Linked DNA regions of Thermochromatium tepidum ATCC 43061. The protein of the gene in region 1 interacts with the protein of each later gene in a pairwise test. Links are inferred from orthologs where the notes say so. Each region holds a gene or a part of one and is shown in the gene's direction. Other genes may lie near its edges. The genes, in order: E6P07_RS03575 and E6P07_RS09135.

What was found.
Region 2: the proteins of E6P07_RS03575 (region 1) and E6P07_RS09135 interact in binary tests that used the Escherichia coli proteins (3 or more experiments, as listed by UniProt). The link is inferred for Thermochromatium tepidum ATCC 43061 from one-to-one orthologs.

Annotation. Positions count from the first base shown.
Region 1 is NZ_CP039268.1:783,813-791,972, reverse strand. Bases 1,687-4,627 are described here. They hold E6P07_RS03575 (DsbE family thiol:disulfide interchange protein), read left to right. Parts: upstream 1,687-2,854; coding sequence 2,855-3,400; downstream 3,401-4,627. Other genes in these bases: ccmI (c-type cytochrome biogenesis protein CcmI), read left to right, coding at 3,894-4,627; E6P07_RS03570 (cytochrome c-type biogenesis protein), read left to right, coding at 3,397-3,897; E6P07_RS03580 (heme lyase CcmF/NrfE family subunit), read left to right, coding at 1,687-2,844. Outside these bases: cytochrome c biogenesis protein CcsA, read left to right, coding at 1-202; heme exporter protein CcmD, read left to right, coding at 199-369; cytochrome c maturation protein CcmE, read left to right, coding at 380-859; more of E6P07_RS03580, read left to right, coding at 859-1,686; more of ccmI, read left to right, coding at 4,628-5,240; E6P07_RS03560 (YbhB/YbcL family Raf kinase inhibitor-like protein), read right to left, coding at 5,309-5,791; fusA (elongation factor G), read left to right, coding at 6,114-8,159. UniProt on the Escherichia coli protein: Involved in disulfide bond formation. Catalyzes a late, reductive step in the assembly of periplasmic c-type cytochromes, probably the reduction of disulfide bonds of the apocytochrome c to allow covalent linkage with the heme.
Region 2 is NZ_CP039268.1:1,987,806-1,996,090, reverse strand. Bases 2,212-5,277 are described here. They hold E6P07_RS09135 (protein-disulfide reductase DsbD), read left to right. Parts: upstream 2,212-2,607; coding sequence 2,608-4,947; downstream 4,948-5,277. Other genes in these bases: E6P07_RS09130 (TlpA family protein disulfide reductase), read left to right, coding at 4,944-5,277; cutA (divalent-cation tolerance protein CutA), read left to right, coding at 2,273-2,611. Outside these bases: E6P07_RS09155 (hypothetical protein), read left to right, coding at 1-131; E6P07_RS09150 (J domain-containing protein), read right to left, coding at 153-1,673; E6P07_RS09145 (FxsA family protein), read right to left, coding at 1,699-2,121; more of E6P07_RS09130, read left to right, coding at 5,278-5,528; aroQ (type II 3-dehydroquinate dehydratase), read left to right, coding at 5,646-6,107; accB (acetyl-CoA carboxylase biotin carboxyl carrier protein), read left to right, coding at 6,112-6,582; accC (acetyl-CoA carboxylase biotin carboxylase subunit), read left to right, coding at 6,603-7,943; E6P07_RS09110 (sulfur globule family protein), read right to left, coding at 8,043-8,285. UniProt on the Escherichia coli protein: Required to facilitate the formation of correct disulfide bonds in some periplasmic proteins and for the assembly of the periplasmic c-type cytochromes.

The DNA of each region.
Region 1 (8,160 bases):
AACCCAGTGCGCGGCCCTCCACCAGCGTTCTGGGCTGGGCAAGATCGAGAGCAACATCCTATTTTCGATGCTGACCATGACCCTGGCCTTCTGGATGTACTCCTTTGCGACCAGCTTGATGCGACTGCGTGCGATCATCCTCAGGCGCGAGGCCGAAGCGAGCTGGGTCCAAGAATTGCTGAACCGGGAGCGTTCACGATGAGCGATTTCCTCTCTCAGGGCGGTTACGCCTTCTTCGTCTGGGGCGCCTATGGCATGGTGGCCCTGGTCTTGGTGGCTGAGGTGCTACAACTGCGTCTTCAGCAGCGAACCATTTGGGCGCGTTTGGGTCGACTGGCCCGACTGTCCCAATCCTCGCGTTCGGAGTGAAATGCCCGCTATGAAAGCACGACAGAAACGCCTGCTCTTCGTCGGCCTGGCGATCCTCGGGATTGGCGCGGCCTCGACCCTGGCCATCACCGCCCTCCAGAGCAATCTCTCCTATTTCTTCAGCCCCTCCCAGGTGCTGGCCAAGGAGGCCCCAAGCAATCACGTCTTCCGACTCGGCGGACTGGTCACCAAGGGTTCGTTGCGGCGCCAGGACGAGGGCCTGACGGTCTATTTCGACGTGACCGACAACGTAGCGACCGTCAAGGTCGCCTATGAGGGCATCTTGCCCGATTTGTTCAAGGAAGGCTCGGGCGTTGTCGCCAAGGGCCGACTACGCCCGGATGGCGTGTTCCAGGCCGAGGAGGTCCTGGCCAAGCATGATGAGGAATACATGCCACCCGAGGTCGCAAGCACGCTCCAGACCGCCCATGCCGAGGGTGTGGCAGGGGCCGCTGGCCAACCCCCAGCCAACAGCGGAGCCGCCCACTGATGGTCCCTGAACTCGGTCATTTCGCCCTATTGCTGGCGCTGATGCTGACCCTGGTCCAGGCCAGCGTGCCCCTGATCGGGAGCTTCACCGGCAACCGCGCCTGGATGGCCATGGCGCGTCCGCTGGCCTGGGGTCAGCTCAGCTTCATCGGCATCGCCTTTCTCTGTCTGCTGATCGCCTTCCTAGGCGATGATTTTTCGGTGCTCTATGTCGCGTCCAATTCCAATACCCTGATGCCGACGCCCTATAAGGTCTCGGCCATCTGGGGGGCACACGAGGGCTCGCTGCTGCTGTGGGTACTGATGCTCGCCGGCTGGGGCGCAGCGGTCGCGCAGTTCAGCCGCCACCTGCCGCTGCCGATGATCGCGCGCGTCCTCTCGGTCCAGGCGATGGTCGCGATCGGCTTCCTGCTGTTCATGCTGCTGACCTCCAACCCGTTCGAGCGGATCTTCCCAGCACCGCCCGAGGGCCGCGACCTCAATCCGCTGTTGCAGGATCCCGGATTGGCCATCCACCCGCCGCTGCTCTATATGGGCTATGTCGGCTTCTCGGTGGCCTTTGCCTTTGCCATCGCTGCCCTGATCGGCGGCAAGCTCGACGCGGCCTGGGCACGCTGGTCGCGGCCCTGGACCACCATGGCCTGGGTATTCCTGACCATCGGCATCGCACTCGGCTCCTGGTGGGCCTACTACGAACTCGGCTGGGGCGGCTGGTGGTTCTGGGACCCGGTCGAGAATGCCTCCTTCATGCCCTGGCTGGTCGGTACCGCACTGATACACTCGCTGGCGGTGACCGAGAAGCGCGCGGCCTTCAAGAACTGGACGGTGCTGCTGGCGATTGCGACCTTCTCGCTGTCTTTGCTCGGCACCTTTCTGGTGCGTTCGGGGGTCTTGACCTCGGTCCATGCCTTTGCCACGGATCCGGCGCGCGGTACCTTCATCCTGCTGTTTCTATGTCTCGTCATCGGCGGTTCGCTCGCGCTCTATGCCTGGCGCGCACCGACGATCTCTGGCGGCGGACGCTTCGATCTGCTCTCGCGCGAGACCTTTCTGCTCATCAACAACCTTTTGCTCTCCACCCTCGCCGCCCTGGTGCTGTTCGGCACCCTGGCCCCGCTGATCTATGAGGCGGCGGGCTGGGGCAAGATCTCGGTCGGCTTCCCCTGGTTCAACAAGATGTTTGTTGCCCTGTCGCCGCTCCTAATCCTGGCCACGGCGATCGGGCCCCATGTGCACTGGAAACACGACGAGCCCTGGCGTCTGGTGCGCGCGCTCTGGATTGCGCTGGCGCTCGGCGTTACGGCCTTCCTAGCGGTCTCGCTGCCGGGAATGTCCGCTGATCAGATAGCGACCGGATTCGGCGTCGGCATGGCGGTATGGCTGGTGGTCGCCCATGTGCTGGGTCTATTCGAGCGGCTCAGGCACAAGGGCGGGCTGCGCGCGCTCAAGGCCGATCTCGCTGGCAACAGCCGCGGCTATTACGGCATGTGGTTGGCGCACCTGGGGCTAGCGGTCTTCATCGTCGGCGTGACCCTGGTCTCGATCCACGGCGAAGAGACCGATGTACGGCTATCGCCCGGCGCCAGTCACGAGGTCGCAGGCTACCGCTTCCAGTTCAATGGCGTGACCGCCGTGCCCGGACCCAACTATCGGGCGTTCCGGGGCGACTTCATCGTCTATCGCGGCGAACGGGAGATCGCCCGCCTCTCTCCCGAGAAGCGCCATTATCTCTCGGGCGGCATGCCCATGACCGAGGCGGCGATCGATGCCGGACTCTTGCGCGACATCTATGTCTCGCTCGGCGAGCCGGTCGGTACCCAGGGTGACTGGGCAGTGCGGCTTTATTACAAACCCTATGTGCGCTGGATCTGGCTCGGCTGCCTCCTGATGGCCATCGGCGGCGCCTGGGCCGCGACCGATCGGCGTTATCGTACCGTGCGCCAGACCGCGACCGTTCCGACCGGGATCGCGCTGGCCAAGGCCTGAAGGATCGAACATGAACCCATCCGCCAAACGCGCCCTCATCCCGCTCGGGGTCTTCCTGGCCCTGGCGGCCCTGCTCTTCTATGGATTGCAACTGGATCCGCGCCAGATCCCCTCGCCCCTGGTCGGCAAACCGGCCCCTGAGTTCAGTCTGCCCGATCTCAAGGATCCCAACCGCACCCTGACCCGCGACATCCTCATCGGCGAGGTGTCGCTGGTGAACGTCTGGGCCTCGTGGTGTCCGTCCTGCCGTCAGGAACACGCCGAGCTCATGCGTATCGCGCGTGAGTATGGCGTGCGGGTGATCGGCTTCAACTGGAAGGACACCCGGTCCGAGGCGCTGGCCATGCTCCGGCGCTTCGGTGATCCCTATACGGTCTCCCTCTACGACCCGGATAATCAAGCCGGGATCGACTGGGGCGTCTATGGTGCCCCCGAGAGCTTTGTCGTCGACGCCGAGGGCATCATCCGTCACAAACGGGTCGGCCCGATCGATGCCCAGGTCTGGGCCAAGGAGATCCAACCCATCGTCGAGCAGTATCGAAAGGGCAAGTCATGAAGCGGCTATCCACCACAACCGTCCTGGCGGCCTTGAGCCTCGGCAGTGTCTTGCTGACGACTCAGTCCCGCGCCTTCACCCTGGAAGAATTTACCTTCGAGGATCCGGCACGCACCCGGGAGTTCCGCGCACTCATCGGCGAGCTGCGCTGTTTGGTCTGTCAGAACGAATCGCTCGCCGGCTCGCAGGCCAGCGTCGCCCAGGACCTGCGCAAGGAGGTCTATCGCCTGATGCAGGAGGGCCGGAGCCGTCAGGAGGTCATCGACTTTCTGGTCGCGCGCTATGGCGACTTCGTGCTCTATGATCCGCCGCTCAAGGCCTCGACCCTGGTGCTCTGGTTCGGCCCCTTCCTGTTCGTCGGTTTTGGGGCCTATCTGCTTGCGCGCACGCTCCAGCGCAAGACGGCCGAACCCGACCAGGATCTGAGCGAGACCGAACGCGCCCGATTACAACAGCTCCTCGCCGAGACCGGCGACCAAATGACTCGAAACCCATGATTATTTTCTGGATCCTTGCCGGCCTTCTGCTGGCTTTGTCGCTCGTCTTCGTGCTCGCGCCTCTGGTGCGACCCACGCCGCTGGATACCGCGCCCAGTCAGGATCGGCTCAACCTGGAGGTCTTCCAGCAACGGCTGAAGGAACTCGACGCCGATCTGGAGACCGGTTTTCTCAACCAGGAACAGTACGACGCCGCACGACGCGATCTTGAGCGCGAGCTGCTCTACGATCTGGAAGGCGCCGAGTCCGCCAAGGCCGCGCGTCCGAGTTCGGCCTTCAGTCGCTGGGCACTGGGTCTGGCGTTGACCCTCATCGTCCCCACGGCCACCGTGCTCGCCTATCTGGAACTCGGTCGAACAGATCTGATCGACCGGCATCTAGCGGACGCCCTGTCTGCAAGCGACAAGACCCAGGCCGCCTCGCTGGATGAGCTGGTCCAGCAGTTGGAACAACGGCTCGAACAGGAGCCGACCAATATCGATGGCTGGATGATGCTCAGCCGCACCTATCTGGCCATGGGTCGGCTCGATGCCGGGGTCAAGGCCATGGAGCGCGCCTATGCGCTCGCGCCCAACGAGGTCGAGCTCAAGATCGCCTATGCCGAGGTGTTGGGACTGGCCGATCCCAACAAGAGTTTGTTGGGACGTCCCGCCGAGTTGATCGCCGAGGCGCTCGCCCTGGACCCAAGCAACTCCAATGCGCGCTGGTTCTCGGGTCTGATCGCCTTCCAGCGCGGTCAATATCAGGCCGCGCGCACCACCTGGCAGGGCATCCTCGATGAGCTCGATCCGGCAAGCGAGGAGGCTGGCAATCTGCGACAGATGATGGACGAGGCCCAGCGTCGCGCCGGGGTCCCGACCGCAAGCGCATCGACCACGCCTGGCGAAACGGCGGTCCCTACAACCTCGGACTCAGCTGCACCGGCTAGATCTCAAGCCGAGGCGGCGAATCCCGAGACGCCTGCCCAGCCCCCTGAGCCGTCTGCGACGGCCTCCCAAGCGCGTCTGACCCTGGCCGTCAGTCTCGATCCGAGTCTTTCGGATCGTGTCTCGCCTGAGGATACGGTCTTTGTCTTTGCGCGTGCCGTTCAGGGACCGCCGATGCCGTTGGCCGTGCAGCGTCTCCAGGTGAAGGATCTGCCCGCGACCCTGACGCTCGACGACAGCCAGGCCATAAGCCCAGCCCTGCGACTGTCGGCCTTCGACCAGGTCCAGGTCGGGGCACGGGTCGCGCTGAGCGGACAGGCCACGCCCCAGCCCGGCGATCTGTTCGGCGAGTCTGGACCAATCCGGCGTGATACCCAGGACACCATCCAGATCCACATCGAACATGTGCGCCCCTGAACGCATACGCCGACGCCAAGGACAGGGCGTCCTCGGCATCCCCGCGCCTCGTTTCGAGTCGGTCGGTATCAGCCCGTCGCTGACTTTTGGTAGGTTCCGACCAGCTCGGCGTGGCCCAGGATGTGATCGTCCATCGCCAGCAGCAGGTCATCCTTGCGGGGTGTGCCCAGATCTGCAAGACAGACATCCAGGGCATAGAGCCGATGAAAATAGCGGTGACGCCCGATCGGTGGACAGGGACCGCCGTATCCGGTCCGCCCCCAGCTATTGATCCCTTCGCGCGTGCCCGCGGGCAGCCCGGTGCGCGCGGCGTCCTCGGGCAGGCCCCCGCACTCAGGCGGGATGTTGTAGAGGATCCAGTGATCCCAGACCATGCGCGGTGCCGCCGGATCGGGCGCATCCGGGTCATCGACGATCAGCACCAGGCTCCGGGTCCCCTCCGGTAGATTCTCCCATCTCAATGGCGGCGAGCAGTCCTCGCCCTCGCAGGTATAACGCAATGGAATGGATCCACCATCGACAAAGGCATCGGATTTGAGGACTAGTGCCATCTTTGGCCTCCAGCGTTGTGCTAAGGAAACACTAATAAATCGCGTGCCTCTCAATCGCGGCTGAAGCCGCTCCTACAAAATCAATGGGTTACTTGAGAAGGTTTTGCCACCCCGGGATGGGCCCTTAGCGTATCCCGGGCTTTAAGCCCTGGTTCGGGCAGGCCTCCTGCCTCGGATGGGAAGCGCTGATTGAATCAGTGCTTCCCTCAGCTCGCCTGAGTCCAGCTTCGATTACAGTATAATTTCGATTCGTTCGGAAGAACCTCCCTGGGCGCCGACTCAGCGCCCCGATTTCCACTCAAGCGCCACGACGGGATCCAAGATGTCTGACTACAATGCCGAGGACGTCCGCAACATCGCCCTGGTCGGTCACGCCGGCTCTGGAAAGACCACCCTGGTGGAGGCGCTGCTCGCGGCCACCGGCGTCATCGATGTGCCCGGTAACGTCACCAAGGGCACCACGATCTGCGACTTCGACCCCATGGAAAAGGAGTTGCAGCACTCGCTCGATGCTGCCATCACCAGCTTCACCAGCAGCGGAAAGCACATCAATCTGATCGACACCCCCGGCTATCCCGACTTCCTCGGGCGCAGTCTCTCGGTGCTGCCGGCGGTTGAGACCGCGGCCCTGGTCATCAACGCCCAGACCGGGATCGAATCCATGACCACCCGCATGATGAAGGCCGCCGACAACCGTCATCTATGCCGGTTGATCATCGTCAACCAGATCGACGCCGAGCACGTCGACCTGGGTCAGTTAACCGCCCAGATCCGCGAGACCTTTGGCCCCGAGTGTCTGCCGATCAACCTGCCCGCCGAGGGTGGGAGGCGTGTGGTCGACTGCTTCTTCCAACCCAGCGGCGGGACTACGGATTTTTCCTCGGTCGAGGAGGCGCACCGCCAGATCATCGACCAGGTGGTCGAGGTCGATGAGGATCTCATGGCGCTCTATCTGGAGCAGGGCCAGGAGCTTCAGCCCGAGCAGATCCACGAACCCTTCGAGGCGGCGCTCCGCGAGGCGCACCTGATGCCGATCTGCTATGTCTCGGCCCAGACCGGCGTCGGCATCCCGGAGCTCTTGGAGATCCTGGCGCGGCTGATGCCCAACCCAGCCGAGGGGAACCCCCCACCCTTTCTCAAGGGCGAGGGCGCAGCCATGGAGCCGGTGCGCGTCATCCCGGATCCGAGGCTGCATGTCGTGGCCCATGTGTTCAAGGTCCTCAACGACCCCTATCGCGGCAAGATCGGCATCTTCCGCGTCCATCAGGGCCGCATCACCCCCTCCAGTCAGCTCTTCATCGGCGACGCGCGCAAGCCGTTCAAGGTCAACCATCTCTACCGCGTGCACGGTAAGGATCTGATCGAGGTCGAGGAGGGCGTCCCGGGTGATATCCTGGCTGTGACCCGGATCGATGACATCCATTTCGATGCCGTGCTGCACGACTCGCACGATGAGGATCATCTCCATCTGACCACGATGGAATGCCCGGTCCCGCTGTTCGGACTGGCGATCAGCCCCAGCAAGCGCGGCGACGAACAAAAGCTCACCGACACGCTCAACAAACTGCGCTCGGAAGACCCCTGCCTCCATATCGAGCACAACGCCAGCGCCAACGAGACCGTGGTACGTGGACTCGGCGAGGCCCATCTCAAGGTGGTGCTGCGGCGGCTCACCGATCAGTTCCATGTCGAGGTCGAGACCCGACCGCCGAGTATCCCCTATCGCGAGACCATCCTGGGCCGGGCCGAGGGGCACCATCGGCACAAGAAGCAGACCGGCGGCGCCGGGCAGTTCGCTGAGGTCTATCTGCGGGTCGAGCCCAGGGAACGTGGGACCGGGTTCGAGTTCGTCGATGCCGTGGTCGGTGGTGCCATTCCGGGCAACTTCATCCCCTCGATCGAAAAGGGCGTGCGTCAGGTGCTGGAAGAGGGAGTCATCGCTGGTTATCCGCTCCAGGACGTGAAGGTCACCGTCTACGACGGCAAACACCATCCGGTGGACTCCAAGGACATCGCCTTTGCCACCGCCGGACGCAAGGCCTTCATCGACGCCGTGCTCAAGGCCCAGCCGGTGATCCTGGAGCCCATCGTCAAGATCCGCATCACAGCACCCGGCAATGCCATGGGCGATCTGGCCGGAGACCTGTCGAGCCGGCGCGGACGTATCAACGGCAGCGACTCCAAGAGCCGCGGGCGCGTGGTCATCGAGGGCGAGGTGCCGCTGGCCGAGCTGGAGGGCTATGACGCGCGGCTCAAGTCACTCACCAGCGGCGAGGGCACCTACAGCATCGAGCTGAGCCATTACGATCCGGTGCCGGCCAACATCCAGAAACAGATGATGGAGGCCTATCAGCGCACCGAGGACTGAG
Region 2 (8,285 bases), 1.2 Mb from region 1 along the record:
ACAGTGCGCCGGTCAGGGTGATGATCGGCGATGGCCAGGTGCGACGCGCCTTGGCGGCCTATGCGGCGGCCCAGCGGTTGGAGCGACGCGAAGGGCTGCAATCCTTCCTGGGGATCGATGAGTATGCTTGAAGGCAGACCGACGCCTCGCGCTCAATAGCGTGCCCTGAGGATGAGCCAGTTTGAGTCCTTGCGTTCGAGTAGCAGCTCGATGATCCCCGCCAGGGTCACCGAGCGCGACTCTTGGTCGAGATAGCTGACCTGAAACACGGCCATGAGGGCACAGCGCTGGCTGTCGGCAATGGGCTGGACCTGGATCTGCTCAAAATCGATGCGCCGGGACGCGGTGATGCGGAACCACTCGGCATAGGTCTGACGGATGGCGAACCAGGTTGCCAGCTCGTTCTCCTTGGCCAGCGGACTATAAAGCGCCATCAGCGGGTCGAGCGCGCCGGCCTGATAGGCGTGCTGGAATCGGGTCAGGATCTCGGGGGCGTTCCGGCAGTCGTCGGCAAGTGCCGTGTCACCGGACCTGACGGCGGAAACCGGACCCTGGGCCAGAGGCGGGGTCGGGGGCGTGGGCGGCGCGGGCGGGGCCGCTGGGGGGATGTCGGCCCAGGGGGCGAGCGGGGTCATGCGGTCAGGACGCCTCGCGGCGGAGGTCTCGGCTGGGGGCGTCGTGGCAGGTGGGGGCAACGCCCCGAGATTCCCTGGCGTGGTGGCGACCGTTTGCGGCTCCGGCTGAGGTGCCGGGGCGATCTGAATCTGTCTCTTACCGTCTACCGACTCGGGTGTGCCGCCCAACTCCAGGTTGGGTGGGGCGGTGTCTTGCTGGGGCGCCCCGCTGGGCGAATCAGCCGGCGCGCGCATCGTCGGGATGATGCTCGGCTGCGGCGCCGCCTTCGCCTCGGGCGTCGGCGCGGTCGTGGCGATCGCTGGCGGCTGGGGTTTGGGCCTAGGTGTCGGTCTATCTGCAAGCCTTGTGGGCGGCTCGATCCCGGATGGATGATGGACGATCCTGGGGACCGGCCTGGGTGGCTTCTCGGGCCAGAGTGCGACTGTGAGTATCAGAACGCAGGCCATGGCCGCCGCGATCGACAGTCGCCGTTGGATCGGCGTACGCCCGATCCAGCGATCATGGATCCAGATCCAGGCCGGCGCAATCCGGTCTCTCAACGCCGGCGGCAGCCAGGTCGGCGGTAGACGTCTGTAGGATGGCCTGGCCGCCGTTCGGCGCGTCTGTCCCTTCCGGTTGCCGGGGCGCACCGCGCCGCTCTCGCCACGCTGGAAGGCGGTGAAGGCACGGTTGATCTGCTCGGTGCGACGGGTCGCCCAGGCAGCGCGTTTAGGGTGTCGGTCTGGGTGATAGACCTGCATCAGCCGACGATAACGCTGCTTGGCCTGTGTGAGGGTGGTACCGGGCGCAAACCCCAGACTCGCGGGTGTGGGCGGGTTCTCATCGGCGAAGAACTGCTGGTCGAGCAGGCGGTAGGCGCTGGCGCTGGCCTGATCGCGCGTCAGCCGCCGCTCGATGGCGCGTTCCAGCTCGGCGACGCGCGGATTGTCCGGATTGCTCAGCCAGATGAGCAGCTCATCGAGATGGAGCTCCAGGGCTGGGGTCGGTCGTCCACTGACGAGTGCCTTGGCAATCTGGTGCGTCCAGGACAGGTGCATAGATTCGGACGTTGGGTGTGGTGTGTCAGTCGTCGCGGCGGAACTCGCCCTCGATCACCCGGGTCTCGGTCCAGACCTTACCGGACGCTTGCAGGTGCATGGACTGGAGCTGGATGTAGTGCTCGATCAGCCGGTGGCGTAGCGGTGGGATCAGGAGCAGGAAGCCTAGACTGTCGGTCAAGAAACCGGGCAGGATCAGGCAGAGTCCGGCGACGAGGACCAGCGCCCCATCCAGTAGCTCGATGGCGGGCACCGCGCCACGCTCGAGCAGGTCGCGCATCCGGATGAGGATACCGAAGCCCTGATGGCGAACCAGCCAGACGCCGATGACAGCGGTCAGGATCGAGAGCAGGATGGTCGAGAGGGCGCCGATCTTGGCGCCAACCTGAATCAGGACATAGAGCTCGGTCAGCGGCAAGCCGATGAAGAGCAATAACAGCAGTGGCACCATGGGGGCTCCGTTGGATGACTGGGCTTTCAGAAGATGGAATCTATCGCGGTCGGCGCGGTCAGAGTCGGTCGTTCGTCGACTCCGACGGTTGGCCGAAACCTTAACCTGTCGGCGAGATCCAGTCCAAGCAAGATCGAGTTTACCGTCTATGTCGTTGCCGCATCGTTTGATCCTCTGTACCTGTCCCGACCGAGACACGGCCCTGGGTCTGGCCGAGACCCTGGTCGAGGAGCGGTTGGCTGCCTGTGTCAATCTGCTGCCTGGCCTGATCTCGATCTATCGTTGGGAGGGATGTATCCAGCGTGACTCGGAGGTGCTGCTGCTGATCAAGACCGTCGAGGCGCGTGTCGAGCCGCTCACTGACCGGCTGCGCCTGTTGCATCCCTACGAGGTACCGGAGATCATCGCCCTCCCCATCGTCTCGGGGTCGAGCGACTATCTGAATTGGGTGAGCGAATGCGTGAACGCCGTGGAGCAGGACTCGTGAAGCGACCGTGGTTTTTGGCCGGGGCGTGGCTGTGGCTGGTGGCGGCCTTGGACGGTACTCAAGCCCTGGCCGATGACTTCCTGAGCCAGGAGCAGGCGTTTCCGGTCAGCGCCGAGGTGATCGGGCCGGAAGCGGTGCGCGTCGTCTGGGATACGGCGGACGGTTACTATCTCTACAAGAGCAAGCTCAGGTTCGACTCCGAGACGCCTGGCATCAGGCTCGGCACGGCGGTCCTGCCCGAGGCCGAGATCAAACAGGACGAGTTCTTCGGCGAGGTCGAGATCTACCGTGGGCGCCTGGTGGTCGATCTACCGATCACGCGCGCACCGGACTCGGACAATCGTCTGAGGTTGCGGATCGATTCACAGGGGTGCGCCGACGCCGGATTCTGCTACCCGCCGCATCGTGAGACACTGACGCTGGCGTTGCCCGAGCCGGCAGCCAGACTCCCCGTCGCTGCCCCGGCGACGACCGGGGACAAACCGCGTCGTCTGGCCGATCTGCTGACCTCAGTGCCGCCGGCTCGCGGTCTGTCTGGCACGGAGGACATCCCCGAGGTCGAGCAGGCCTTTCGCGTGCAGGCCGAGGTCGAGGCGCCCGATCGCGTTCGGCTCACCTGGGACATCGCGCCCGGAACCTATCTCTATGCCGATCTGATCGAGATCGCGCTCGTCGATTCGCCGGATGTCGCGCTCGGTACCATCGAACGTCCGGCGGGCACGCTCAAGCATGATTCGGTATTGCCCGACGGCTCCATCGGCGATGTCGAGATCCATCAGGGCCGACTGGATCTGACCGTGCAGCTCCAGCGCGTAACGACTGCGCCGATCACAGCAACCCTGATCGTCAAATATCAGGGTTGTGCCGAGATCGGGATCTGCTATCCGCCGCAGAGCCGGCGTATCACGCTCAATCTGCCCGAAGCGCCGGCCACGCTGGCCGATGCCGCGACGATGACGACGAGCCAGTCGGTTGCGGAGGATGCGGCAATCGTGCAGGCCGCGCCGGTCAATGACCCAGGCGGGAGCGGCCCGCCGGTCTCCGAACAGGACCGAATCGCCGCCGTGCTCGCCGGCGAGGGGCTGTGGGTGATCATCGCCGTCTTCTTCGGTTTCGGGTTGCTCTTGGCCTTCACGCCCTGCGTCTTTCCGATGATCCCGATCCTCTCGGGCATCATCGCCGGCCAGGGCGCGGGGCTGACCACGCGCAAGGCGTTCGTGCTGTCGCTGGTCTATGTGCTGGCGATGGCCCTGACCTATACCCTCGTCGGCGTGCTCGCCGGACTATTGGGGGCCAATCTCCAGGCCGCCTTTCAGAATCCCTGGATCCTGACCGCCTTTGCCCTGGTGTTCGTGGGACTGGCGCTGTCGATGTTCGGTTTCTACGAGCTGCAATTGCCTTCCAGCCTGCAATCCAAGCTTGCCGAGCTGAGCAACCGTCAGCAGGGCGGGACCCTGATCGGTGTGGCCATCATGGGTCTGCTCTCGGCCCTGATCGTGGGGCCTTGCGTGGCACCGCCGCTGTTCGGGGCGCTGATCTACATCGGCCACACCGGGGATGCACTGCTCGGCGGGTTGGCGTTGTTTGCACTCAGTCTCGGCATGGGTGTGCCCCTGATCCTCATCGGCACCTCGGTCGGTCGCTATCTACCACGCGCTGGGGCCTGGATGAATACCGTCAAGGCCGTGTTCGGTGTGGCGCTGCTGGGTGTGGCGATCCTGATGCTCGAACGCCTCCTGCCGCCGGCGCTCGCGATGGTGCTCTGGGCGCTGCTGCTGATCTGCTCGGCAGTCTATATGGGCGCACTCAACCAGCTCCAGCCAGGCGCGAATGCCTGGTTCAAGCTATGGAAGGGGCTAGGTCTGGTGCTGCTGATCTATGGCGCGCTCATGCTGATCGGCGCCGCGGCCGGCGGGCGCGACACGCTCCAGCCGCTGCGGGGGCTGATCCCTGGGGGCGGGGTCGAGCAGCTCGGGTTCAAACGCATCAAATCCGTGGCCGACCTGGAGCGCGAGCTCGCTCAGGCGCGGTCGGACGGCCAACCGGTGCTGCTTGACTTCTATGCCGACTGGTGTGTTTCCTGCCAAGAGATGGAGCGTTACACCTTCAGCGATCCGTCCGTGATGGCCGAGCTGAGGCGCTTCGTTCGGCTCCAGGCCGACGTCACGGCCAACGATGCCGAGGATCGCGCCCTGATCCAGGGTCGTTTCGGTCTGCCTGGACCTCCGGCGATCCTGTTTTTCGATCGCGCGGGTCGGGAACTGACCCACTTTCGTCTGGTGGGCTTCAAACCCGCCGAACCCTTCGCCCGTCATCTGCGTCAGGTTGCGCCATGAAAGCCTTGAAAGTCATCCTGGTCACTGTGCTTGCCGCTGGTATCAGTATCGGGGCGGCCATCGTCGGTCAGCACTGGATCGATGTCGAGGGCACCAACAGCGGCGGACAGGCCGAGCGCCCAAACGAGTCGCTCGACACCCTGCCCGATTTGCGTTTGCAAGACCTTGAAGGACGCCAGGTCTCCAGCAGTGCCTGGGCCGGCAAGGTGCTGGTGGTCAACTTCTGGGCCACCTGGTGTCCGCCCTGTTTGTCCGAAATCCCGAGGTTCGTCGAGGCTCAGGAACGGCTGCGCGAATCCGGCGTACAGTTTGTCGGCATCGCCGTCGATCGGGTCGAGGAGGTGCGCGCCTTCGTCGCCGCGCACCCGGTCAATTATCCGCTCCTGATCGCCACGCCCGAGGTGCTCGAACTCTCGGTGAGACTCGGCAACCGGCTCGAAGTGCTGCCCTTCACCCTGATCTTCGATCGGCATGGGCGGCGTGTCCACAGTCAGATCGGCGAACTGAGCACCGAGGAACTGACCCATTACCTGGACTCGCTGCTCGTGAAGGATGGACCGCACGTCTCACGCACACCCTGATCCTTGCTGGACAAGATCCTGCGAAATCCGCACAATTTGGCATGATTTGCCGCCGATTTCCTCCGGATGGCAATGATGCGTCTCCTTATCTTCTTTGGTCTGCAAGCGATTGGCGCCATGGCCTCGATCCTGGTCCTGAACGGACCCAATCTCAATCTGCTCGGCACCCGCGAACCCGGTCACTATGGGCGCGCCACCCTGGCCGACATCGAGCACCGGCTTGTGGCCATGGCCCGGGAAGCCGGCCATGAATTGACCTTCGTGCAGAGCAACGCCGAGCACGTCCTGATCGAGACCATCCATCAGGCTGGGCGCGATGGGGTGCAGTTCATCCTCATCAATCCGGCTGCCTTTACCCACACCAGCGTCGCCTTGCGCGATGCCCTGCTGGCCGTGGCCATCCCCTTCATCGAGGTACACCTGTCGAACGTGTACGCCCGCGAGCCCTTCCGCACCCACTCCTATTTCTCCGACATCGCGGTGGGCGTGATCTGCGGGCTCGGGGCCGAGGGGTATGCGCTGGCGCTAAGCGCCGCGCTCGGTCGACTGGCCCAGGATCCAACGAACGAGAACCACTGACACCATGGACATTCGCAAGGTCAAGAAGCTGATCGAGCTGTTGGGACAATCCGATGTCACCGAGATCGAGATCCACGAGGGCGAGGAATCGGTGCGCATCAGCCGCCAACCGAGCGGCGGTACGGCGATGCCCTTCTACCTACCCCCGGGGATGCCGATGCCCACGGTGGGCACCGCCCCGCCGCCGGTCGCCACACCGACCGCCCAGTCGGTAGATGACGAGGACGAGGACCAAACCACTGGTCACCTGGTGCGTTCACCCATGGTCGGGACCTTCTATCGCGCGCCCTCGCCGACGTCCAAACCCTTCGTCGAGGAGGGGCAGACGGTCAAGCCGGGCGATACGCTCTGCATCATCGAGGCGATGAAGATCCTCAACCAGATCGAGAGCGAGTACGCAGGGACGGTCAGGCGCATCCTGGTCGAGAACGGACAGCCGGTGGAGTACAACCAGCCGCTGTTCCTGATCGACTGAGGTCTGCCATCATGCCCGCCATGATCGAGAAGGTTCTGATCGCCAACCGGGGTGAGATCGCGCTGCGCATCCTGCGTGCCTGTCGTGAGCTCGGCATCAAGACGGTCGCCGTCCACTCCGAGCCCGATCGCGATCTCAAGCATGTGCTGCTGGCCGATGAGTCGGTCTGCATCGGCCCGGCCCCAGCGCTCCAGAGTTATCTCAATATCCCGGCCATCATCAGCGCCGCCGAGGTCACGGACACGGTGGCCATCCATCCCGGCTATGGCTTTCTGTCGGAAAACGCCGACTTCGCCGAGCGGGTCGAGAAGTCGGGCTTCATCTTCATTGGCCCGCGTCCCGAGACCATTCGGCTCATGGGCGATAAGGTCTCGGCCATCGCGGCCATGAAGGCCGCTGGCGTGCCCTGCGTGCCCGGCTCCGACGGTCCGATCGACGACAACAAAAAGCGGACACTCGAGATCGCGCGCGAGATCGGCTATCCGGTCATGATCAAGTCGTCCGGAGGCGGTGGTGGGCGCGGGATGCGCGTGGTGCACTCGGAGGCGACCCTGCTCAACGCGATCGCCCTCACCCAGGCCGAGGCGGCGGCGGCCTTCAATAACGATACGGTCTATCTAGAGAAATATCTGGAAAACCCGCGTCATATCGAGTTCCAGGTCCTGGCCGACCAGATGGGCAATGCCATCCATCTCGGCGAGCGCGACTGCTCGATGCAGCGGCGGCATCAGAAGGTGGTGGAAGAGGCGCCCGCGCCCGGGATCACCGAGGAACAGCGCCGTGCGATCGGCGAGCGCTGCGCCGCGGCCTGTCGTTCGATCGGCTACCGCGGGGCGGGGACGTTCGAGTTCCTCTATGAAAACGGGCAGTTCTATTTCATCGAGATGAACACCCGCGTCCAGGTCGAGCATCCGGTCACCGAGATGGTCACGGGGGTGGATATCGTCAAGGAGCAGATCCTGATTGCCGCCGGCGAGCCGCTGCGCTATCGGCAGGAAGACATCCAGATGCGCGGACATGCCATCGAGTGTCGCATCAACGCCGAGCACCCAGACACCTTCTTGCCCAGTCCGGGCAAGATCACCGATTTCCATGCCCCGGGCGGTCCTGGGGTACGGATCGATACCCATATCTACTCAGGCTATACCGTGCCCTGTCACTATGATTCGATGATCGGCAAGCTCATCGCCCATGGTGAGGATCGCGAAGCGGCGATCGCGCGCATGTGCAATGCCCTGCGCGAGACGGTCATCGAGGGCATCAACACCAATATCAAGCTCCATCGCTCGATCATGCGCGATGGTGGCTTCCTGGCCGGCGGCGCCAACATCCACTATCTGGAAAAGATGCTCGGCCTCTAGCCGCCAGGGTGCATCGTCTCCGGCAGGCCAAACGCCTCGGCTCGGGAAGAGCCCGAGGCGTCTTTTCAATGTGGACGCGATCGCTCGCGGCCAGACCGCTCACTGGGAGGGCCAGATCTCACGGCTTGGGGTCGCTTGTCGTTGGGCAGGAGCAGCGGGCATCTGGGGCGGAACCGCGCCATAGGGCATTCCATAGCCGCCGTAGGGAACGCCATAGCCATAGCCGCGATTGTAGGCACGGCCATAACCGCGTCCGCCGCCGCTCATATTCATGTTGAAGTCGCCATAGCCATCGCCGAACATGTCGCCTCTGTTGTCCCAGAGGCCGTTGCCATCGCCAGG